Regions from separate parts of the Kluyvera fluvialis genome, predicted to be linked through region 1. Evidence: predicted binding sites of a transcription regulator. Region 1 holds the regulator's gene; each other region holds the start of a gene.
The links. The regulator Fur, encoded in region 1, represses iron uptake genes when iron is present. The targets are predictions, from matches to a motif close to ATAATAATGAGAACNACTATCAA.
Positions count from the first base shown of each region.

Region 2: the regulator Fur is predicted to act here: its motif matches at 2,014-2,036, upstream of sufA (Fe-S cluster assembly scaffold SufA).
Region 3: the regulator Fur is predicted to act here: its motif matches at 4,024-4,046, upstream of sodA (superoxide dismutase [Mn]).

Region 1 covers NZ_AP046142.1:3,429,339-3,435,615, reverse strand. The annotation lists gene chiP (chitoporin ChiP) at 1-1,307, shown strand, start outside; gene AC6I4B_RS16200 (ChiQ/YbfN family lipoprotein) at 1,357-1,689, shown strand; gene fur (ferric iron uptake transcriptional regulator) at 1,881-2,333, opposite strand; gene fldA (flavodoxin FldA) at 2,651-3,181, opposite strand; gene ybfE (LexA regulated protein) at 3,332-3,625, opposite strand; gene ybfF (esterase) at 3,755-4,519, opposite strand; gene seqA (replication initiation negative regulator SeqA) at 4,703-5,266, shown strand; gene pgm (phosphoglucomutase (alpha-D-glucose-1,6-bisphosphate-dependent)) at 5,290-6,277, shown strand, end outside.
Region 2 covers NZ_AP046142.1:2,710,698-2,716,974, forward strand. The annotation lists gene sufC (Fe-S cluster assembly ATPase SufC) at 1-91, opposite strand, end outside; gene sufB (Fe-S cluster assembly protein SufB) at 108-1,595, opposite strand; gene sufA (Fe-S cluster assembly scaffold SufA) at 1,606-1,974, opposite strand; gene AC6I4B_RS12870 (OB-fold protein) at 2,897-3,601, opposite strand; gene dgcJ (diguanylate cyclase DgcJ) at 3,892-5,424, shown strand; gene ymcF (cold shock small protein YmcF) at 5,614-5,802, opposite strand; gene AC6I4B_RS12885 (cold shock domain-containing protein) at 5,986-6,201, opposite strand.
Region 3 covers NZ_AP046142.1:4,828,999-4,835,275, reverse strand. The annotation lists gene ptsP (phosphoenolpyruvate--protein phosphotransferase) at 1-1,456, shown strand, start outside; gene AC6I4B_RS22810 (MFS transporter) at 1,460-2,623, shown strand; gene rhaT (L-rhamnose/proton symporter RhaT) at 2,716-3,750, opposite strand; gene sodA (superoxide dismutase [Mn]) at 4,120-4,740, shown strand; gene yiiM (6-hydroxyaminopurine reductase) at 4,748-5,497, shown strand; gene cpxA (envelope stress sensor histidine kinase CpxA) at 5,535-6,277, opposite strand, start outside.

The DNA of each region.
Region 1 (6,277 bases):
GATTCATTGATGATTCAACCTTAACCGGCGGCATCTATTACTGGCAGCGTGAGCGTGACCGTAAAGATGTTACCGATCACGATAAATATAAAACTAACCTTTCACACTCCACCTGGAACGCCAACCTCGACTTCCAGTCTGGCTATGCTGCCGATATGTTCGGTTTTGATATCGCTGCGTTTACCGCTATCGAAATGGCGGAAGATAACGGCAGTGGTCACCCGAACGAAATCGCGTTCTCTTCCAAAAACAAAGGTTACAGCGAAGACTACAGCGGCGATAAGAGCGGGATCAGCCTGTATAAAGCGGCTGCTAAATTCAAACTCGGCCCAACCTGGGCACGTGCAGGTTATATTCAGCCAACCGGTCAAACCCTGTTAGCTCCGCACTGGAGCTTTATGCCGGGTACTTATCAGGGTGCTGAAGCTGGCGCGAATTTTGACTACGGCGACAACGGCGCGCTGAGCTTCTCCTACATGTGGACCAACGAGTACAAGGCTCCTTGGCACCTGGAGATGGACAACTTCTATCAGAACGATAAGAAGACCAAAGTTGATTATCTGCACTCTATCGGTGCGAAATACGATTTCAAAAATGACCTGGTGCTGGAAGCCGCATTTGGTCAGGCAGAAGGCTATGTTGACCAGTACTTCGCCAAAGCCAGCTACAAATTTGATATCCCTGGCGGCCCGCTGACCACCAGCTATCAGTTCTACGGTACTCGCGATAAAGTTAACGACCATAGCACCAACGACATTTACGACGGCACTGCATGGCTGCAAGCGTTAACCTTCGGCTACAAACTGAAAGAGGTGTTCGATTTCCGCCTGGAAGGGACTTGGGTTAAGGCCGATGGTCAGCAGGGTTACTTCCTGCAACGTATGACCCCAACCTATGCATCGTCTAACGGTCGTCTGGATATCTGGTGGGATAACCGCTCTGACTTCAACGCCAACGGCGAAAAAGCAGTCTTCTTCGGCGGCATGTACGACCTGAAAAACTGGGATCTTCCTGGCTGGGCAGTGGGTGCGTCCTACGTCTATGCATGGGATGCGAAGCCAGCAACCTGGCAGATCAACCCAGATGCGTACTACGACAAAAACAACACCATCAGAGAATCAGCATACAGCCTGGATGCAATGTACACCGTACAGGAAGGCCGTGCGAAGGGCACTCTCTTCAAACTGCACTTCACTCAGTACGACAACCACTCTGACATCCCAAGCTGGGGCGGTGGTTACGGCAACATCTTCCAGGATGAGCGTGACGTGAAATTCATGGTTATCGCACCATTCACTATTTTCTGATGCATGACACGGCAGGGGGTTCCCCTGCCGTAGCGAAGAGGCTCATGGTATGAAAAAACTGATTATTGTTGCCTTAATGGCTGCCGGGCTTGCCGCCTGCGCGCAGTCACCAGCCCCGAAAGAAGACAGCAAGCTGAGAGATGCCTACAGCGCTTGTATCAATACCGCCCAGGGTAACCCGGACAAAATTGAAGCCTGCCAGAGCGTGTTAAACGTGCTGCGTCAGGAAAAAGCGCACGAGCAGTTCGCAAGCCAGGAAAGTGTGCGCGTACTGGATTACCAACAGTGCATTCAGGCCAGAAAAACCGGTAACGACGAAGCGGTTGCTAAGCGTTGCGATAAAATCTGGCAGGAAATTCGCAGTAATAACCCAGTTAAATAAACCTCTTTTCTTCTTCAAGGCCGGAGCCGCGAGAGTGACTCCGGCTTTTTTATGGCTTCACGTTATCGAGGCATTTTACCGCGCCTGGTCGGGCAACAAAGTCAGGACGTGCCAGTGGCAGGGAAGGGGCACGATAACAGGAAATAAAAAAGCCAGCACACAATGGCTGGCTTTTAACGGAAGACGAGAGATTATTTCTCGGTACTTTCGTGGGCATTTTCATCTTCACGGCAATCGCCTTCTGCGCAGTGACCGTAAAGATAAAGACTGTGGTTGGTTAAGCGAATGCCGTGCTTCGCCGAGATTTCACGCTGGCGAGCTTCGATGGAATCATCGCTGAACTCGATAACTTTGCCGCAGTCGAGGCAGATCAGGTGATCATGGTGGTGCTGTTGAGTCAGTTCGAAAACAGATTTGCCACCTTCGAAATTGTGGCGCGTTACGATACCGGCGTCATCAAACTGGTTAAGAACACGGTAAACCGTGGCTAAACCAATCTCTTCACCCATGTCGATCAGGCGTTTGTATAAGTCTTCCGCGCTGACATGGTGATTATCCGGTTCCTGAAGGACTTCCAGAATTTTCAACCGTGGAAGTGTGACTTTCAGGCCAGCCTTCTTTAGTGCGGTGTTATTGTCAGTCATGCGGAATCTGTCCTGTTGCTAAACGATTAACTTCCATCAGCGAAAGTATCACAGAGAATGCACCCGGTTTAATGCGTCTCATTATAGAATGACCCTATCAAAATGAAAACAGCAAGATTCGGGTAAACGAAGCTTTCAAAAACGAGGCTTCACCGACAAATTAAGCGATGAACCTGCGCGCAGAACCTATATCGGATAAGTTCTAAACCAGAGGACATTGTACAGGTAAGTGTTAAAAAGTTAAAAAATTGTATCTATTATTTTGATTGCTTTTACCTATTAATGAGGTGTGATTTAATAATCACACCTCATTATCATCAGGCGTTTTTGATTTCGTCGAGGTGCAGCTCTTCTGCAACCTGCTTAACCCATTTTTCAACGCGCTCAGCGGTCAGTTCTGGCTGACGGTCTTCATCAATCGCCAGACCGACGAAGTGGTCGTCATCGGCCAGGCCTTTAGACGCTTCGAAGTGGTAGCCCGCCGTTGGCCAGTGACCAACGATAGCCGCGCCGCGTGGTTCGATAATATCGCGAATAGTCCCCAGCGCGTCGCAGAAGTATTCTGCGTAATCTTCCTGGTCGCCACAGCCGAACAGCGCAACCAGTTTGCCATTGAAATCAATCTCTTCCAGCGTTGGGAAGAAGTCATCCCAGTCACACTGTGCTTCGCCGTAGTACCAGGTCGGGATGCCCAGCAGCAGGATATCGTATGCAGCCAGGTCTTCTTTGCTGCTCTTGGCAATGTCGTGGACGTCAGCGACATCTTTACCAAGCTGTTTTTGAATCATTTTTGCGATATTTTCGGTATTACCGGTGTCGCTACCAAAGAAGATGCCAACGATTGCCATGAGTAAAATAACCTCTTGAAACTTAATGATATGGTGGTGGCTTATTGCCCACAGATAAGGGCAATAATAGCAGAACAGAGAAGCGTGCGGAAACAGCTATTGTGCCGTACTGCACACTCTGCAACATGAAAGTGTGTTTTGGGGGATTTTTTAGACTTTCCCCTGTCCGTGCAGCAGGGCCAGTTGGCTCATCAGAATTTCTTCGATAAGTTCACTACGGCTCATGTCACGGGCAGTCGCCAGCTCGTTGAGCGCATCAACGGCATCGTTGTTCAGCTTCAGCTCTACGCGCTTCAGGCCGCGCACTTTGTCGCGTTTCAACTGATTGCGCTTATTAATGCGAAGCTGTTCATCGCGCGAAAGCGGATTGGTTTTGGGTCTTCCCGGCCGACGCTCATTTGCGAACAAATCTAATGTCGTACGGTCCGTTTGTTCTTTTGCCATGGTTCTGAGTGACTTCGGGGAAACAAGCTACCGGGCAATGCCCAGCGCAGACAGCGCGCAATCATACATCAGTGGAACCCGCGCGCCAACGACCACGGTCATTCTGGTGCGCGGTCGATGCATTTTTAATCACTCTGCGAGGTGGCGACGGATAGCGCGCAGCACCGCATCCGGTTTTTCGGCGTGGACCCAGTGGCCCGCACCGGCAATCACGTGCGCTTTCGCCTGCGGGAATTGCGCCAGCAGGTCAGCACGATAGGCTTCAGTGACATATGGCGAATTGCCGCCGGGAATAAACAGCGCTGGGTGATCCCAGGCCGGGATAGTCTGCCAGCCGACGATATGCGGGTATTGCTCCCACAGCACCGGCACATTGAAACGCCAGGCTCCGTCAACAAACGACTTCAGCAGAAATTGAATTACCCCTTCTTCGGCCAGATGCTCGCGCATCACGGCGGCGGCCTGATGGCGGGTCACCACCTCGGCCTGGGTAACCGCATTTATCGCGGCGAAAATCTCATCGTGGCGGCGAACGTGATAATCCACCGGGGCGATATCAATTGCCACCAGGTGGTCGATACGTTCTGGCGCTAGCGCCGTCAGCGCCATGACCGCTTTGCCCCCCATCGAGTGACCAATGACCGTGGCTTTCTCAATATGATGGGCGTCGAGAGTGTCGAGAAGATCCTGTGCCATCGCGGGGTAGTTCATTTCATCGGAACGTGGCGACAGCCCGTGGTTGCGCATATCAACCTGAAGGATATCGTGGTCGGCAACCAGGTCTCGCGCCAGGATCCCGAGGTTGTCCAGACTGCCGAACAGACCGTGGACAAGAAGGATGGGGGAATTATTGTGCAGGTTTTGTGCAGATTGCGCTCGGACATTCAATTTCATAGCAAAGTTCTTTTTTTCGCGTTGTCGGGTTAGGGTATCATGTTGGACATTCTAACGCTCAGGGGCAAGAGAGGAACTCATCCGAATTTTGCTGTCTTCCTGGTTTGGCGCTACCCGCTGTTGGGTTTTGACTTTATAATCCCAGCAAATTGTATTCAGAAAAAATTATCGCACCGGATTAAGATGAAAACGATCGAAGTTGATGACGAGCTCTATCGCTATATTGCGGCCCACACTCTGCACATCGGTGAGAGCGCGTCCGACATTTTACGGCGTATGCTGAAATTCTCCGCCACCGCACAGCCGGCAGTGGCTGCTGCGCCGGTCGTCAAAGCAGAACCCGCTCCCGCGCCAGCTGCTACCCCCGTTGCTGAGGTTAAATCGGTAAAAACCACGAAAGACAAAGTCCGTGCCATGCGCGAACTGCTGCTCTCCGATGAATACGCAGAGCAAAAAAGAGCGGTGAACCGTTTTATGCTGGTGTTGACCACGCTGTACTCTCTGGATAACAACGCATTCGCAGAAGCTACCGAATCCCTCCATGGGCGTACCCGCGTCTATTTTGCCGCTGATGAGCAGACGCTGCTGAAAAACGGTAACCAGACAAAACCAAAACAGGTACCGGATACGCCATACTGGGTTATTACGAACACCAATACGGGTCGTAAATGCAGCATGGTTGAACACATCATGCAGTCAATGCAATTCCCGGCGGAATTGATTGAAAAGGTTTGCGGCACCATCTAACCCTTGCATAAAAGGACAAGGCAATGGCAATCCATACCCGTGCGGGGCAACCCGCACAGCAGAGTGATTTGATAAACGTCGCTCAACTGACCTCGCAGTATTATGTGCTGCAACCGGAAGTAGGCAACGCGGAACATGCGGTGAAGTTCGGGACATCCGGTCACCGTGGCAGCGCTGGTCGTCATAGCTTTAACGAACAGCACATTTTAGCGATTGCTCAGGCGATTGCTGAAGAGCGCGCGAAAAATGGCATTACCGGCCCATGTTACGTCGGGAAAGATACCCATGCGCTCTCTGAACCCGCGTTTATCTCCGTTCTTGAAGTATTAGCCGCAAACGGTGTGGATGTCATTGTGCAGGAAAACAATGGCTTCACGCCGACGCCGGCGATTTCCAACGCTATCCTGGTGCACAACAAAAAAGGCGGCGCGCTGGCTGATGGGATTGTGATTACCCCATCCCATAACCCGCCGGAAGATGGCGGTATCAAATACAACCCGCCAAATGGTGGCCCGGCAGATACCAACGTTACCAAAGTGGTAGAAGACCGCGCAAACGCGCTGCTGGCGGCGGGTCTGCAAGGCGTTAAACGCCTTTCCCTGGCTGAAGCACTGGCTTCCGGTCATGTGAAAGAACACGATTTAGTCCAGCCGTTTATCGAAGGGCTGGCGGATATCGTCGATATGGCGGCTATCCAGAAAGCAGGGCTGACGCTGGGCGTTGATCCGCTGGGCGGTTCCGGTATCGAATACTGGAAACGCATCGCAACGCATTACAACCTGAACCTGACCATCGTTAACGATCACGTTGACCAGACTTTCCGCTTTATGCACCTTGATAAAGATGGCGCAATCCGTATGGACTGCTCCTCTGAGTGCGCGATGGCGGGTCTGCTGGCGCTGCGTGATAAGTTTGACCTGGCCTTTGCGAACGACCCGGATTACGACCGTCACGGTATCGTCACTCCGGCAGGGCTGATGAACCCGAACCACTATCTGGCGGTGGCTATCA
Region 2 (6,277 bases), 720 kb from region 1:
CGTGCACTTCACCAGGGCGAACTTCCAGATTCACGCCACGGAGGATGGCTTTATCGTCAACGGCAACCTGTAACTCTTTAATACTCAACATATTGTTCCCTTAATCTTTAACCGACGCTGTGTTCAAGGCTGATAGCCAGCAGTTTTTGTGCTTCCACGGCAAACTCCAGCGGTAGCTCAGAGAAAACATCCTTACAAAAACCGTTAACAATCATTGAAATAGCGTCATCCTCGCTGATACCGCGCTGTAGGCAGTAGAACAGCTGGTCTTCGCCAATCCGTGACGTTGTCGCTTCATGTTCCAGTTGGGCGCTGTTGTTGCGGCACTCGACGTAGGGGAATGTGTGCGCGCCGCAGTCCGGGCCAATCAACATGGAGTCACATTGGGTGTAATTACGGGCGTTGGTCGCCGTCGGCATGATTTTGACCAGCCCCCGGTAGCTGTTCTGGCTGTGCCCTGCGGAGATCCCTTTTGAGATAATGGTCGATTTGGTGTTTTTACCAATGTGGATCATCTTGGTGCCGGTATCGGCCTGCTGATGACCGCTGGTCAGCGCGACTGAGAAGAACTCGCCCACGGAGTTATCCCCGCGCAAAATACAGCTCGGGTATTTCCAGGTGATCGCCGAGCCGGTTTCCGACTGTGTCCAGGACATTTTGCTGTTTTCGCCTTCGCACAGCGCGCGCTTGGTGACAAAGTTGAGAATACCGCCGCTGTTGTTATCGCCGGGGAACCAGTTCTGTACGGTGGAGTATTTTACCTCCGCGTCTTTATGGATAATCACCTCAACAACCGCCGCATGTAGCTGGTAACTGTCGCGAACGGGCGCTGAACAGCCTTCAATATAGCTAACATAGCTGCCTTCATCGGCAATCAGGATGGTGCGTTCAAACTGACCGGTTTTTTCAGCATTAATGCGGAAATAGGTTGAAAGCTCCATCGGACAGCGCACACCTTTCGGGATATAAATAAATGTGCCGTCTGAGGCCACTGCGGCGTTAAGTGCGGCAAAGAAGTTGTCGTTTGCCGGAACTACCGTGCCGAGATAACGCTGTACCAGTTCAGAATGCTCGTGAATCGCTTCGCCAAAGGAGCAAAAGATGATGCCCTGCTCGGCCAGTTTTTCCCGATATGTTGTCGCCACCGACACCGAGTCAAAAATGGCGTCCACCGCCACTTCTTTACCTTCACGTACCGGCACACCGAGCTGATTAAATGCGGCTTCCACTTCATCCGTTAAAAAGCCGCCCGTTCCGGTTTGTTGTTGCGCCCCCGGCTGCGACGCGCAGGTGTCATCGCAATTACCACAAGATGGCGCCGAGTAATAGCTGTAGTCCTGATAGTTGAGCCTGTCGTAATGCGCCTTCAGCCAGTGTGGTTCTTCCATTTCTAGCCAGGCATTAAAAGCTTTAAGGCGAAACTCCAGCATCCATTCGGGTTCATTACGTCTGGCTGAAATTGCTCGCACCACCTCTTCGTTGATGCCTTTTGCCAGTTCGTCAGTTTGCAGACGGGTGAAAAAGCCCTCTTTATAGTTGAGCGGGCCGCCCGTCCAGCTTTGGACATCGTCAGTTGCGTCAGTATTACGCGTCATTATGTACCGCCTATACCCCGAAGCTTTCGCCGCAGCCACATTCGTTCTGCGCCTTCGGGTTATGATATTTAAATAGCTGATTCAGGCCTTCGCGCACGTAATCCACTTCCGTGCCGTCAAGAAACGGCATTGCGCGTAAAGGAACCCACAGCTTTGCGCCATCGGATTCAAACAACAGATCGTCTTTATCCGGCTCGCTGACCGCGTCCAGCACATAACCAAAGCCCGCACAGCCGGTTTGTTTCACCCCTAAGCGCACGCCCTGAATCCCCGGCTGCTGTTTTACCAGCTCCCGGATATGCGCCGCCGCAGGCGGTGTGAGCGTGACACCACGCCAGGTCACATCGTTAGGGTCAAAAGTTCCTGAATGCAAATCCATAGGTCTACCTCATAGTGGAGCCACAAAAGGGATAACGCTATGTTAGTGATAATGATTATCACTTCAACCCGTGCCGAGTGGGGGTATTCCCCTCTGCGCCCATCCGTCATGGCTTTTTATAAGCATAGACCCTGCCGCCAGCGGCGAGTGGGATAGATGAATTTTTACAATGCTTTGAAAAATAATGGATTTATTAAGAATGAAAGGTATCAGGGAAGAGAAAGATAAAGATGCATAGCCAATACCTATTTATTTGATAGTTTTTTGGCTGTTCTGTGAATCAAAGGGTTAGAGGGTTATCAAGAGGTTAGCAAAACCACCCGTAGCGATCCGTGCATACGTACCATTGGCGGTAGCCGTTTGTCGGATAAAGACGATTTAACGAGGCCTTCGACTCCGCTACCTTTTGTTACCTTTCTTGAATATTTGCCATGACAGTTATATTGTTTATGTTATGAATATGAAAGAGTTGGCGCAAAACGAACCACCATCATCATCGGTTTTGAGTTGTTTTGCGCTAATTTTTTACCCCATAAATCCAATATCAATGAAACCGATCGATTGCGAGATTTCGGTCGAAATGACCAATTAGCCCAAAAAACCTTATCAGTGAATCGTTACCATAAAGTCAAAAATGAGGTGAATGTATGTGGTGGTTTATTGGCATCCTTGCCGTCGTTTTTCTATTTGTGGTACTCGTTATCAGGTCGAAAATACAAGATGTTGACGATGATTATTAAGATTCAATCCTATCCGCGACAGCCATTTTTAGCTTACGCAGCTGACGCATGTAGCGAGTCATTAGTCAGCCCTCCTCCCGCGCGTTTTCTCAGGAAATAAGAGGAGCGGTAAGTGTCAACGGAGTCAACCTCTCCAAAAAACCCGCCGAAGCGGGTTTATTTCAACGGAAGTGGCGTTACCGTCAATGATCTTTAGCCAGTTCCTCGATACGTTGTTTCTGACTGTCTGTGGTTTTCGAGGCGGCATGAAGTAACGCATCAGTGCATGTACGCCCGGGCTTGCTGCATGATTTCGCTATTGTGTTTTTATTATCTTCGTAAACGACACGAATAGCCGCCTGGAATTTGTTGGTGATTTTATCCTCCAGCAGCATAGCGACGATATCTGCGCGTGTTTTCTTTGCCGAATCTTCAGTAAAAGTGCATTTCTTCAGCATCGGAGTGTGCATGATGTATTTATCCATCGAGCATAAGAAATCAATTTTTGACCCTTTCTCTAACTGAAGTATTTTCTCATCATCCCCATTGACATACAGAAAGACGTTTTGGAATTCATTATTCCCATCTACCTTAACATAAGCATCACCAGTAACGTTTTCACCGATTTCTGATGCAACAGACTTCACTCGAACCCGCTTGCCCTTAAGTTTTTTATTTGCCGCCAACTCGTTCTTTTCATACATCGCAAGCAGTTGAGATGCAGAGTAAGGGCCAACAACTGAAGCACCTATTGTGGAGTCACCGCCTCTCATAAATGTGGCATACTCGTTGTCTGCTATTGATTCAACCAGATTGATATAATTAGGATCTTTTACGGTGGATTCATCTGCCAATACTGAATGCGAAACGACGGCGACAAGTAACATCGCGAAAGTTCTCTTCTTCATCCACTTACATCCTATTGCCGTTAAATGAGCACACCTGCAAGGTGTATTTTATAATCTGATGCTACCATAGAGAACAGTTGTAATGAACTGTTCAGTATTAACCTGGTAGCCAAATCAGAGCACCGTTATCCCATTGCGGGTGTCGTCTGTATAACTGCTGAAAAATTAGGAAGATATAATCATCATCATAAAATAAGGATATTTTCTCAAATTCAACATGAGATATGTTTATTCAACTGGTAAAATATAAAAAATCATTGTAAAAATTGCACATCAAAGGCTTCACCATTGTGTTACACAAAAAAAACTTCATTGCTACTAGTGTTATCACCGTTCTCACAACCACCCTCTTTGTATCGATTTTGGCCGATGAAGTAAAACAGCTACACAACTACTTAAAGTATATTGTCGAAAACGGCAAATCGGCGTTATCTTTTGAGGAGTACCTCAATAAGAAAACGGCATTCACTTTATCGAAAAATTTTTCAGCGCAGGATTCACAAAATAAAGATAACGATACTCAGGATATCTGCGCCAATGTTGAAAAAATCGGTGATATTTCAGGCATTAACCTGACGAACAAAAATTTTCACGGCATTGACGGTACGTTGCAAACACGAAATGCAGACTGTCAGACCTGGAGTCGTGATTTCCCGGCATTAGCAGATATCAATCACGTTAGATTAAAAAGAGAAGGCGAATACAGCTTTTCAAACTACACTGGCTATCGGTTCGATGAGATCAAATATTATATTGATCTTGCTAACAATTACATCTATATCAATAAGCCAGTCAATTCCGGCCACTACACTTTTAATAACTGGTTAGTAGACAATGGCCACACTATCGACATCTCAAAGAGCGCCCAATCGATAAAAATAGAATACTCTGCGCTTACCGATCTTTTTTCAGGTAATAGTATCACCTCGCGTATCTACGAAGATGGATACACTCAGAAAAAAATCATCAGTATGCTTACCCCTGTTTTTAACAATGGTAACCTGAAAGGTATTTTTATCACTAATATCGGCATTGAGAGCCTTGCAAAATCATTCTATACCGTTGACCGTCCCTATTTATGGGAATTTCTCAATATCTATGTGACAGATAACAACACAGGTGCAGAGATTGCATTCCATAAATCAAAATCCCCTTCACCATTCACCTTAGATTACGAAGAAGAAGCGACCAAGTACTACACCCTGCACATTAAACTGGATTACCTGTACATTTTAATGCGTAATGCATGGTTAGTGATTTTGTATATAGTAAGCACGGTTCTACTTTGCAAGTATACAAAGTTCCAGCTTATAAAACATGAATCATTATCGAAGGGTCGCGTTACAGATACCATGACGGGGCTATATAACAGAAAAATCATAACCCCTGCTCTGCATGAAAAAATAGAGCGGTTAATTGAAAGCGACGTTTCCATCTGTGTTATTGCCATAGACAGCGATGGTCTAAAAAAGATCAATGATACACAAGGGCAGCATATGGGGGATAAAGTTATTCAAAATCTTGGTCTGGCATTGGCCCAGTCTATTCGCAAGAGTGATTATGGCATACGCCTTGGCGGCGATAAATTTAGTTTGATCCTCATTGATAACACACAGGCAAGCGCCTATGAGGTTATCTCACGCGTCCATGAAAAACTTGCCGTCATTGACAGAGATAAGCTGATCAACTTCTCTTATGGCTGTTACCAACTACGCAAAAATGACACGCTAGAATCTGCATTTATTAAGGCTGACAGCCTGCTGTATCAGCACAAACGTGATAAATACGCGTTTCGCCACGCTGAGATGCCAAACCATTCCTGAGCAAGTCAGTCGTGCTATCAGCGATAAACACAAGCCCTCAATTAGGGGGCTAGATAGGTTTCAAGCAAGTGAATGAGGAGAGGAAGCAAAAGATGTGAAGGAGATGTAGCGGGTAATACGCCTGCGGGTTTTATATTAAAACGGAGAAATCGAGTTCCCCATAGGGCTTAATAAAAACAGCGCGGGCGTTTATTTTCGATAATCAATGCGCGCTTGGCCTGACTGTAGATGCAAGTCAATGTTATCAAAGGTGATCATTGCTGATTTACAGAAGATGCATTTTGCACCAAACGGATTTTTTGCCGTCACATCAAATATAGAGGTTCGGTATTGAGAACCGTGACAATGAGGGCAACGGAAGTGGATAGTATCTGTAATTTCATCGTCCTCAGAGATTCACTTTAATAAACAAACCGCTTACGTCGTCTATGATGTACAGCGGAACATATAATGGCATTTTTTTCATAATAGTATACCTTTTGATATCTCTCACTTCTGTATTTCTGTCTACTCGGGTCAAAACCGTCATCGTTATCGCAAAAAAACAGAAGTCAGAATAAATTAACCTACGATGACAACCTGTGTTGCCGCCGGGCCTTTTGCTCCGCTCTCAATCACGAACTGAACTTTTTGGCCTTCAAATAAAAGCTGGTCTTTAACGCCCTGGATAGAAGAAAAATGCACAAACACATCTTTGCTACCGTCGTCAGGAGAGATAAAACCAAAACCTTTATCTGCATTAAACCATTTTACTAAACCAGCCTGCTGATTAGACATCAATCATATCCTTAATTTAAGCCTTTACGGCGAATAGGGTCTTTATTACAGAACGACTTCGTGCTTAGTGGAGAGG
Region 3 (6,277 bases), 1.4 Mb from region 1:
ACTGCGCTGGTATCAACTGGAAGAGGACAAACGTCAGCGCCTTGAGGCGCGTTTACAACCGCTTATTCAACGCCCTGGGGCGACGCAAGAGGGCGAGCGGGTGGCAGTGCTGGCGAATATCGCGCTGGCGGCAGAAGCGGAGTCGGCATTTGCCGCCGGGGCGGAGGGGATTGGTCTGTTCCGCACTGAAATGCTGTTCTGCGAACGTGCCGCGCCGCCTGACGAGGAGGAGCAGTACCAGGCCTATCGTCATGTGCTGGAACAGGCGCGGGGGCGTAAAGTGGTGATCCGTACGCTGGATATTGGTGGCGATAAACCCTGTGACTATCTGGCGATGCCGCCGGAGGAAAACCCCTTTCTTGGCTGGCGCGGCATCCGCCTGTATCCCGAATTTATGTCGATTTTCCGTCCTCAGATGCGTGCGCTACTGCGCGCCAGCGCCGCCGGGCCGTTGCAGATTATGGCGCCGATGGTGACTACGCTTGCTGAGGTGAAGTGGCTACGTGAACAGTTCCAGCAGACGGCGGCGCAACTGCTGGTCGAGGGGGCGGCGGTTGGGCAGTGGTCGCTGGGTATTATGGCGGAAGTGCCATCGGTGCTTTATCTGCTGGAGAAAGCCGCCGCGTATATCGACTTTGTTTCGATTGGCAGCAACGACCTGACGCAATACTTCCTGGCCTGTGACCGGGGCAACGCGCAGGTGCGACATCTCTACAACTATTTTGACCCCGCATTTTTACAGCTGCTGAAAGAGATGACGGCACGCGCGCAGCGGGCCGGTATTGAGATCAGCCTGTGCGGTGAGATGGGCGGCGACCCGTCGGCGCTGGCGCTACTGTTGGGCGTTGGTTTACGACAGATCAGCATGTCCTCAAGCCGTATTGCGCCAGCAAAGGCGCGCTTAATGACCTTAACCCTCGCGCGCAGTGAGCAGATGCTGGAACGGGCATTAGCCTGCGAAAGTGGTCAGGACGTGGCTGTACTACTTTCGCAACAGGTGGCAGCGCAAGCAAAACCCGTATTTGATCCCGCCCTGATCCTGCTCGATCGGACTGTTACCAGTAAAGCGGAGGCGATTAAGGTACTCACCGATAATCTGGAGGTTGAGCAGCGGGTCTTGTCCGGCTCAGCCGTTGAGGAGGCGATTTGGCAGCGTGAGGCGATTTTTTCTACCGCATTAGGATTTGCGATTGCCCTCCCGCACTGCAAATCAGCGGCGGTCGCGCATAGCTGCGTGTCGGTGATGCGTTTGAGTGAGCCGCTGGCGTGGAGCGACGAGGTGGATGTCTCGCTGGTTATCATGCTGACGGTGAGTGAGCAGGAGAAGGGCGATCATATGAAAATCTTCTCCCGCCTGGCGCGTAAGTTGATGCATGTGGCGTTCCGTGAGCAGTTGCTCGGCAGTACGTCGCCGCAGGATGTCGCCGCACATCTGGCGCAGGAAATGGCGGGATAAATTATGGTACAGAATCCTCGCCGGGCGTTCATTTTGCTGTCGGCTGTCTTTTTTTACTGGGGCGTTCTGACGGCCATTAATAGCGCCACTATCCCCTTTTTCCGGCAAGTTTTTTCGCTTTCATGGCGAGACTCGATGTTGGTCAATGTGGCGTTTTATCTCGCACCGTTTGTGGTTTGTTTACCGTGTTCGAGCTGGATGGTGCGTTTCGGGTATCGCCGTGCGCTCTTACTGGCGTTGATACTCGCCGCAAGTGGGGCGGTGGTGATTGCCGTATCGCTCTGGCTGGTGTCATTTGCGGGTTGCCTGGTGGGGATTTTCATTGTGGCAATGGGGGTTGCGGCGATGCAGGTGGTCGCAAACCCTTATGTCAATCGGCTTGGCGAGGCGCAAAGTGCGGCAGGGCGCCTCAGTCTGGCGTCGTCCATCAACTCCTTCGGGGCGGCGCTAGCGCCTATCGTTTTGGCGGTTGTTCTGGCTGGCTCTGTCATCTCAGTTCCCGGGATGTACCTCGGTTTGATGCTGGTGGGGAGCGTGCTGCTTGCCGCGTTATACCGTGTTGCTATGGCTGATTTTCGTGACGTGCACGAGAATATTTTCTCTGCGATTCGTGTGCTCAGGGGCTATGCGCAGTTTCGTACTGGGGTGAGTGGCATTCTTGTTTACGTTGGTGTTGAAGTCAGCATGGGGACGACGGCTCTCAGCTATCTTCACGACCCGTCTTTGGGCGGGTTTACGCTTGCACAAGCGACCTCCTTTATTGCGTTGTACTGGGGCGGTGCATTAGCTGGTCGGTTTTTGTATGGCTTGCTGGCTCACTGTTGCCGACCTCCGTTGTTGTTTTGCCTGTGTTCTTCGGGAGCGGTACTACTCACAGTTGCCGCGATAGTTTTCGCTAACCGTTTTGGCGGCTATTGCCTGCTGGCTACGGGGCTCATGAATTCGGTGATGTACCCCATTATTTTCTCTCGCACGCTCTGCGGCCTTGATCGCTATGCGGCATCCATTTCTGCTTGCTTGATTATGGCGGGCATTGGCGGCGGAGTGCTGCCCTTTATCCAGGGGATGGTTATCGATGCTGTGGGTCTGCGTTTAAGCTTTTGGGTGTTGGTTATCGGCTATCTGTTTTTATTGCTGAATGGGCTTAAGCCATACGCTCGAACGTGAGTAACGCCATTAATTTAATCTTCGGGGGTATTTAACTGCGAAGTCGGGATGACGCCAGCACAATGGCGTCATCGTCGTCGGGGGTTGTGTCGTTAGCTTGCCATGCCGAGGCCAACAATATTGGCAGCGATGATAATCACAACGCAGCCCAGAATCAGCGTATTAACCGGGCGGCGGCCTGCGTTTTTCCACTCTTTCAGTACCAGCCCAACCAGCCCACCGCACAGGACATAGAAACTCATGTGCAGCATCCAACTGATGTAGTCATACTGCGCCGGAATTTTAGCGTGACCCCAGGCGTAGAAAAAGAACTGGAGATACCACATTAACCCGCCTAATGCGGAAAGCAGAATATTGCTGATGATGAGCGGTTTTGCCAGCGAGAAGTCAGCTTTTACCGACAAAGTTTTGATTTTTGCCAGGCGGAAAAAACAGAAGCCGAGGTTGATCAACGCCCCGCCGCCCATGATAACTACATAGCTTGGTAGCGCGACATAAAGTGGATCGACGCCGAGGGCAGCCGCCGCTTCATGCATCGGTTTGGCGGCGCTCATGGCAAAAGACATACCTGCCGAAAAAATGCCGCACATCACGGCGAGCACTAACCCTTTTTTAAGATTAAAGTCCTCGGCTTTGATGCCCATACTGCGTTCTTTAAGCTGCCCAGCGCGGGTCACAATGCCAACGCCAATCAGCGCCACCAGAACCCCCAGCAGCGTCATGCGACCGCCTTCGGTATTGATGAGCACATCAAAACTGCCGTTCAGAACTGGCGTCATCAATGTGCCGACAATGAGCGTAATCCCGATGGCAATCCCAATGCCCATCGACATGCCGAGATAGCGCATCGTCAGCCCGTAGTTGATATTGCCAATCCCCCACATGGCGCCAAACAGAAAGACGGGCATCAGCGTGGAAGCGCTAAAAGCGCTGTAATAGCCCCAAAAATTGGGAAGCAGCAGGGCGCTGATAGTCCAGGGGAGGATAAGCCAGGAAACCGTGCCCCCAACGGACCACATCGTTTCCCAGGACCAATGTTTCACTTTCTTGAACGGGGCATAGAAACAGGCTGCACTGGCCGCGCCTATCAAATGCCAGAAAATACCCATCGTAATCGCATTATTCATTATATTTCCCTTAACGGTTTATTGTCGGCAATGCTGTTCGCCAACCCGTGCAGCTTAAAAAGTATGCGATTCAATAACCTTCCGTTAATTGCCACGACGAATTAAGCGCTGACCATCAGAGGGATATCTTTACGAGGGGCTTCACATTTTGAGGACATGCGGATGTAAAGCGACGGTTTTGCCTGTTGCAGCAATAGGCAGACCATTTTGGCGAATTAACGCCGTGATATCAGATACATAACCAGGAGTTATAACCTTATAAAAACTACGGCATTGATAATCATTTTCAATATCATTTAATTAACTATAATGAACCAACTGATTACGCGGCGTTAACAGGTTTGCCGCCCGACAATAATGGAGATGATTATGAGCTATACCCTGCCATCCCTGCCTTATGCGTACGATGCCCTGGAACCGCACTTCGACAAACAAACGATGGAAATCCATCACAGCAAACACCACCAGGCTTACGTGAACAACGCAAATGCAGCGCTGGAAAGCCTGCCGGAGTTCGCTTCTCTGTCTGCAGAAGAGCTGATCGCTAAACTGGATCAACTACCGGCTGACAAAAAAACCGTTCTGCGTAACAACGCAGGGGGTCACGCAAACCACAGCTTCTTCTGGAAAGGCCTGAAAAAAGGCACGACTCTTCAGGGCGACCTGAAAGCGGCTATCGAGCGTGATTTCGGTTCCGTTGATAACTTCAAAGCTGAATTCGAAAAAGCAGCAGCAACCCGCTTTGGCTCCGGCTGGGCGTGGCTGGTGCTGAAAGGCGACAAACTGGCGGTTGTTTCTACCGCTAACCAGGACTCCCCGCTGATGGGTGAAGCCGTTTCTGGCGCGTCCGGTTTCCCAATCGTCGGTCTGGACGTCTGGGAACACGCCTACTACCTGAAATTCCAAAACCGCCGCCCAGACTACATCAAAGAGTTCTGGAACGTGGTGAACTGGGACGAAGCCGCAGCGCGTTTCGCCGCTAAAAAATAAAGTTGCATTGCACGTCCTGAGAAGCGAGTCTGATGACTCGCTTTTTTTGTATCCGCGTAAGGAGCAGCAGATGCATTATCCGGTTGACGTGTTTATTGGCAAAATTCGCGACTATGACGGCAGTCGCCCAAGCGCTATCGGCAAAATACAGATAGACGGTGAGCTGGAGCTTACCGAGCTGGGGCTGCTGGGCGATGAACAGGCAGAGAAAAAAATCCACGGCGGCCCAGACCGCGCGCTCTGCCATTTTCCTCGCGAACATTACGCTGAATTAATTCGAGATTTCCCCGAGCAAGCGTCGCTATTTTATCCCCCGGCGTTTGGTGAAAACCTATCGACGGAAGGTATGACCGAGCACACGGTGTTTATCGGCGATATTTACCGTTGGGGTGAGACGCTTATTCAGGTGACTCAGCCACGCTCCCCGTGCTTTAAGCTAAATTTTCACTTTGCTATCAGTGATATGGCGTCGTTGATGCAGGAAAGCGGCAAGGTCGGTTGGTTGTACCGCGTGATTGCGCCGGGCAAAGTGTCCAGCGATGCGCCGCTGGAATTAGCGTCGCGCCTGAGCGATGTGTCGGTGTATGACGCGGCGGCGATTGCCTGGCATACGCCGTTTGATGACGACCAGTATCACCGGCTGCTGAGTGCGGCTGGGTTGTCGGTGAGCTGGAGTCGGACGATGCAAAAACGCCGTCTGAGCGGCAAAATCGAAGATAACCGCCGACGGCTATGGGGCGATAAAGCGCCGAAATAAGATAAAAAATCGGCCTGCTGATGCAGGCCGATGTGTTTTAGGTTCGCTTGTACAGTGGTAGCCACAGCGTCAGGCGTAGACCGCCGAGCGGGCTGTCGTCGGCTTTCACCCAACCACGGTGCTGTTGCATGGCGCTTTCGACAATGGCCAGCCCCAATCCCGTGCCGCCTGATTCGCGGTCGCGCGCCTCATCGGTACGATAGAACGGACGGAAAATCTGCTCTCTGTCTTCTGGGCTAACGCCTGGGCCATCGTCGTCAACGTGCACGGTGACGCCGTCTTTATCAACGGAGAAACTAACGGCAATTTTGGTGTGCGAGTAGCGCAGGGCGTTACGCACGATGTTTTCCAGCGCGCTTTCTAACGCGTTCGGGTTACCGTAAAGCGGCCACGGCCCAGGCGGGTAGTCTACGCTGAACGATTTACCCATCTGCTCGGCTTCGAATGCGGCGTTATCCAGCACCTCGCCCCACAGTTGGTTGGCCTTCAACGTTTCGCTAACCAGCGCACTTTTTTGCTGATTTCTCGACATCACCAGCATGTCGTTGATCATGCTATCCAGACGCTGCGCTTCGGTTTCGATGCGCTCCAGTTCTTTGCTTTCACCACTACGACGACGCAGCAGGGCGGTTCCGAGCTGCAAACGCGTGAGCGGTGTGCGCAGTTCGTGAGAGATATCCGAGAGCAGACGCTGCTGCGAGGACATCATGCGCTCCAGCGCCATTACCATCTGGTTAAAGCTGGCTCCTGCGGCTAAAAATTCCTGCGGCCCGGCTTCCA